Regions from separate parts of the Longicatena sp. genome, predicted to be linked through region 2. Evidence: riboswitches for the same ligand, from Rfam matches in the RefSeq annotation. Region 2 holds a riboswitch; the other holds the start of a gene.
What was found. A riboswitch is a leader RNA that binds a small molecule or an ion and turns the genes downstream of it on or off. The one in region 2 is predicted to bind lysine.
Positions count from the first base shown of each region.

Region 1: another riboswitch for lysine. It lies ahead of AC1VS3_RS01235 (transporter substrate-binding domain-containing protein); the one in region 2 lies ahead of lysA (diaminopimelate decarboxylase).

Region 1 is NZ_CEVYEL010000003.1:70,674-73,872, forward strand. Features, by position in the region: gene AC1VS3_RS01230 (amino acid ABC transporter permease) at 1-706, opposite strand, end outside; gene AC1VS3_RS01235 (transporter substrate-binding domain-containing protein) at 722-1,567, opposite strand; lysine riboswitch at 1,628-1,799, opposite strand; gene AC1VS3_RS01240 (pilin N-terminal domain-containing protein) at 1,864-2,595, opposite strand; gene AC1VS3_RS01245 (class C sortase) at 2,579-3,199, opposite strand, start outside.
Region 2 is NZ_CEVYEL010000020.1:40,232-43,430, forward strand. Features, by position in the region: gene AC1VS3_RS06225 (bifunctional folylpolyglutamate synthase/dihydrofolate synthase) at 1-30, opposite strand, end outside; gene AC1VS3_RS06230 (uracil-DNA glycosylase) at 33-692, opposite strand; gene AC1VS3_RS06235 (hypothetical protein) at 971-1,120, shown strand; gene AC1VS3_RS06240 (hypothetical protein) at 1,214-1,360, shown strand; lysine riboswitch at 1,685-1,849, shown strand; gene lysA (diaminopimelate decarboxylase) at 1,921-3,199, shown strand, end outside.

The DNA.
Region 1 (3,199 bases), on a different contig from region 2:
GCAGACGTTTTTCAATCCATGTCAACAATAGCGTAGCAGCACTCGTCAATAGCAAATAAATAACACAGGTAGATAGAAAGGTTTCCGTAAACAGCATCATACTTCCCGCTACAGAACTAGATTGGAAAAACAATTCCATTACGCCAATGACATTCAGCATAGAACTATCTTTGATATTAACAATTAATTCATTGCCTAAAGAAGGGAAGGAGTTGCGAATGGCTTGTGGTAAAACGATGGCTGTCATGGTCTGTGTATTTGTCATACCAAGACTTCGAGCAGCCTCAATTTGCCCCTTATCGATAGATTGAATCCCTGCTCGTATGATTTCGGACATGTAAGCACCCGTGTTTACAGATATGATGACGACTCCAGCAACATTAGCACTCCATCCCAGATAAGGGCGCAATGCATAATACAGAAACATTGCCTGTACCATCATTGGCGTACCCCTAAAAAACCATACATATACTGCCACAATGCTATGCAAGATACGTTTTACTATACGTATTGGCATACGATCACGCGGCTCTATTTTTACGGCTCTGACACCACCAAGCACTAGACCAATCAATAAACCGAAGAAAGTGCCCAATACTGCCAACATTAACGTAATCTTAATACCATACCATAATAATGGTATATTGTTTTGGAATATCCACCAGGCTTTTGGCAGCATTCCTTCAGGAACAGCAGCAATTACCATGTAAGAAACTCCTCCTTATTCTGCCTTAGGCTGAGCTTTTCGTGCTTCTTTCATCCATTCATCTCGCGTTTTCTTAGAAAGATTATCAACTGCTTTTTGAACGTCTTTAAAGAGCTGGGAATCACTAGTCCCTTTCTTCATAGCAATAGAAACACTTGTATCAATGTCAAAGCCCTTCCCTTTTTTGAAATGTACAATGGTAAGATCCTTATTAGCCGCAACTGCCCCTTCAGCTACAGGAAGTTCCGCTGTAATACCATCCACTTCTTTTTTCTGTAAAGCCACGATCATTTCAGGATAAGTCGCTTTTGGTGTTGCATGCTTTACCCCTTTGATTTGATCAATGACCGTATCATAATTCGTACTCTTCTGACCAATAACGGTTTTGCCCTTAAATTGTTGAATATCATTGTATTTTGCAACCTTTTTATCACTCTTACGAACGATCATAACCATTTCACTTTCATAATATGGCGTAGTAAAATCCATACCTGCGCGGCGTTTATCATCGGCTGTCATCCCAGCAATCACCGCATCAATCTCACCTGAATTCAATGCTGGCTGTAATCCTTCCCAGCTAACTTTTTTAACTTCGATTTCACGATCCAACTGTTCTGCCACATAACGTGCCACACGTACATCATAGCCATCACAATAACCGGCTCCACCGATTGCTACACTGGTATCTGTCTGCTCATTGCTCTGCCAATTAAATGGCGCATAGTTACATTCCATACCAACTACAAACTTTTCTTTACCAGTTACGCTAGATACATTTTTTCCATCATCTTCGCTTCCTCCACATCCGGAAAGCACAAATGTCATTGCCAATGCGGCTGTTGCTAATTTCTTAAGTTTCATTTTTTTACCTCTTTTCTTAATACACAAAAAAGTCGCGCTATTGCACGACTCCATAGTTCGAGTGTCAATAGCTCCTCTTCATCTTACATGAAGGAGTGTTATCGGTATTTCCAGATAACCCCAGATAACTTCCCCGCCGGAAAATCACCTTCGGCGATGATTACCTTTCAAAGTTTTCACTGCCTGCCGGCTCCTACTCCTACTCTGACGCATCGCTGCCTCTATATGATTTTTTTGTCTTTCCTACTTTATCGCAATTCATCTTTTTTGTCAACCGTCAATTATTTACAATTTCTTCATAAATTTTGACTTGCTTTTCTATACTTTCCATAGAGCAGCAATAGCCCTCCACTGCCTAAGAAGAGGCTCAAGATCTCTATTCTCCTGGTAATATCTTTCGTCTGCACATCTTTATTTGCAGAAGATGATGCATCATTCCCCGTTGCGAAAGAGGGGTCTTTTTGATGAGAGGCAGAAGAATCATCGTCTTGTATTGGTAAAGTTTTGTTTTCAAATTTTGGTTCTATCACAACTTCCCATTGTTCTTTCCCATCCATCTGCAATGGAACACTAAACAACGATGGGGCACTGCTATAAATACTGTCTTGTAGAGTTGCCTGCTTTTCTTGTACTAATAAATACATCCCCGCTTCTTGCTTAGTAAAAACCGCTTCACCTTGACTATTAGTTGTACTCTGTATACCTTTTAAACCATGCTCATGTACATAATCGGCTAACATTTGAGCATTTTGTTTTTGATGCAAAGAATCCATATCATCTAAATTCAGTGATACATGCAGAAAATCACCACTTTGAGTCCATTCTGAATCTTTCCAATCGGCAACTTTGTATATCGCAAACGATACATTTTGTAATGCGTGCCTATCATCACCATCCTTTTGTATGATTGCTTTGATAATGACATTTCCATATTCCTTTGCGTATGCAATACCAAAAGGCATTATAAAAAGCAGACTGCAGAAGAAAATACCAATACTGATTTTATATCGTTTATTTCCTTTCTTCATATGCGTTTCCTTTCTTTCGTACATACCACTTTACACTTATATATACCCCAATTAATACAATACATGCAACACCTAATGCTTTAATATAGAATGGCAATTCAGCCTTTAATTCCATTTCATCAGCTATTTTAACAGCTTCCTCATAAGGAATCCTTGTTCCTCTCACTAATAGGCGATGTGTATTTATCGCATAAGGCGTACACGTCAATAAAGTTACATAATCTTTTCCTTCTACTATGGATAACGCCTGGGTTTGTGTTGGTTTCACAGTTAGTATCTGATCCACCTGATAAGCAAGGGTATGATGCAAAACTTTGATGTAAAATACGTCCCCTTTTTCCATTTTATCCAGATCGGTAAAAAGTTTTGCGCTAGGCAATCCCCGATGTCCAGATAATACCGTATGACTTGTTTCCCCGCCCACCGGCAAAGAAGTTTCTGGTAAATGTCCGATACCAGATTGTAATACACGTTCGCTTATTCCGTGATAAATTGGCGATAAAATATGAATCTTCGGTATCTCAATATAACCAAGCATGCCATTTCCATCTATATCTAGCAGTTTATTATAAGTAGTATGCTTCAACTGTTTCGCTTCTTCACT
Region 2 (3,199 bases):
CTGAATAATTTCCTCTGCCTTTGTAAACATATTTAATCCTCAATCTTCCATTGCACCGGTGAATGCCCCATCTTTAACAAAGCAGTATTTGTCTTAGAAAATGGCTGACTGCCAAAGAATCCATGATAGGCCGATAAAGGAGAAGGATGTGCTGAAGTTATGATATGATGTAGCGGATTGGTAATGAATTCTGCTTTCTGTTGTGCCCAATTCCCCCATAAAAGGAATACAATACCTTCTTCTTTTTCATTCAATGCGCGAATAACGGTATCGGTAAAAATTTCCCATCCTTTTTTACGATGAGAACCGGCTTTTCCACACTCGACACTTAACACTGCATTCATCATGAAAACACCCTGTCTGGCCCAATCCAGCAAATAGCCATGTGAGGGCATATCGATATCCAAATCGGTCTTTAGTTCCTTATATATATTACGCAGACTTGGTGGCAGCTTTACCCCCTTGCGCACGGAAAAACACAAACCATGTGCCTGATTTGGCTGATGATAAGGATCCTGCCCCAAAATCACTACTTTCACCTTTTCATATGGACAAACATCAAAACAGGTAAACAAATCCTCACGTGGAGGAAAAATCGCCTTGGTTTTATATTCTTCATCTAAAAAAGCCATCAATTCTTGATAATAAGGCTTCTGTATTTCCTGTTGAAACAAATCATTCCAGCGCTTCATATGCATCACCTTCCAAACGCAGTAATCATACCATAAGACCATCTTCTTCACAATGTGCATAATTTTAAAAAAAAGTAGTGAGAATGAAACTTTTTGGCTTTTTCTTTCGTTAACTTAGTGAAGGAGTGCTAATTATAAAGATAGACAAAAAAATATCATAAAAAATTCTTAATTTTTCTAAAGATTGTCTTACATTTTAGTAATACACCCCTATCAAAAAAAGAATCATGCTATAATGCGGTTAGATAAACAAACACTTACGAAGTGAGGTGACTGATATGAAAGGGAAAGATCTTACCACGAATACAACGATTGCGACAACCCATCCGGATAATACAATACTGACGGCAATTGTGAAACCACGTAACATCCTGATTGTCATTGGTCTAATGGCTGTCTTTATCTTATCTTTTTATTTATTCACCTAGTACACGAGAAGATTCTTACAATTTCATAACTTTTCATGCAAAATAAGAGAAGTGTGCTATAATAGGTGAACCATGAACTGAGGGGTGAGAGATATGATAGAGAAAAACATGCATCCGGAAAAACCGATGCCAGAAGAAGAGCGTGATTTACTAGGGGAAATCTTCAGTTTTCGTAATGTACTTCTATGTGCAATTGTGTTGGGAGTGCTATTAGTAGTCATTAATATCTTCGCGAAATAAAGAACGATAAACCATACCATATCATATAAAAGACACGTCTTATCAATGTACAAGCCACATGGTGATGATTGGCAAACATGCTAAAGACACGTGTCTTTTTTTTTATCGTCATTTGGTGATGTAGGTGGCAACTGTTTATGTTTGAAAAAAAGTACCGTATTGTTTCCTTTCAACGATCCTCTCTCAGCTTTCCCAAAAACAAATTTCCCTAATTCTGGGATGAAAAAGGTCTTAATATCTTGATAGTGTAAATGTTTTCTGAAATTTATTCTGTTATTTTCATAATGTTATTGTAATTTCATCTCATTAGTGGTATGATACAACCAATCAGATAGAGGAGCGGAAGCGACAAAGTTAATTGGAGTCGGCGGACATTTGACAGTTAGCTGAAGCAATTTCGCCGAACTACAACTTTTGGCAAGAAGTTGTGGTGGGTTTATGGAGAACATCCATAAAACTGTCTACAGTCGTAGGAGTGCTATCTTATTGTCCATGTAGTAAGTAAATTTCACATGCCAGTAAGGTCATTATCCTACTGGCATTTTTTAACGAGGTGATGAATGATGAAAGATAACGTTTTACACATCCAAGGCGTGTCTGTAGAACAGCTTGCGACGGCTTGCCAGACCCCTTTGTATATTTATGATGAGAATAAAATAACGGAAAAGCTTAGCCGTTTTCATGAATTATTTCAATCAGATACTTTTAAAACAGAAGTACTCTATGCATCCAAAGCGTTTTCCTGTAAAGCCATGGTAGAACTGGTCGCGCAATACGGTTTGTCCTTAGATGTCGTCAGTGGTGGTGAATTATATACCGCAAAACAAGCTGGATTTCCTATGGAACGTGTATATTTTCATGGCAATAATAAATCCTATGATGAAATCATGATGGCCTTAGACTATGGTGTTGGAACAATCATTGTCGATAATGCGATGGAATGCGATATGCTGGTAAAAGCCGTAAAACGCAGTGGCCGCAGCATCAAAACCATGTTAAGAGTAAATCCAGGTGTTGAAGCACATACACATAAATACATTGTGACCGCCCATTTAGATAGTAAGTTTGGCATTTCTATCACCAAGAAAAAAGAAATTGCCGCCATGATCCATACATTAACAAGCGTTGCGGAAATTACTTTTCTTGGTTATCACTCCCATATCGGTTCCCAGATATTTGATAAACAGGCTTATGTAGCGGAAATTGAAAAGCTCATGCAATTTACAAAAGAAATGCAAACTGAATATGATATTCATATCTCAGCTTTAAATTTAGGCGGCGGCTTTGCGGCACTTTATACGAATGCCGATCATCCTATTCCTTTACAAGATGTTTGTCATACTATCTTAGATACTTGTAAGAAAGAAAATGCCAAACAACAATTAAACATCGAAAAAATTATGATTGAACCAGGTCGCAGCATCGTAGCAGAAGCTGGCAGTACCCTATATCGTGTCGGTTATCAAAAACAAACAGAGCATAAGAAGTATATCTTTGTCGATGGCGGTATGAGTGATAATATTCGTCCAGCATTGTATCAGGCAGAATATGCCTGTGATATCGCCAATCGCATGCAGGAAGAAAAAACAGAAACCGTAACAATTGCCGGAAAATGCTGTGAATCAGGAGATATTTTGATTGAGAATGCCAAATTGCCAAAGATATCACAAAATGATCTGCTAATTATTTATACGACCGGTGCCTATGGCTATAGTATGGCCAGCAATTATAATAAGCTGGGACGTCCGGCAGTCGTTTTCGTAAAAGATGGCCATGCCCGTGTCGTCATTAAAAAAGAAAGCTATGAAAACATGTTGGACTTAGAATGTAATGAGGTCA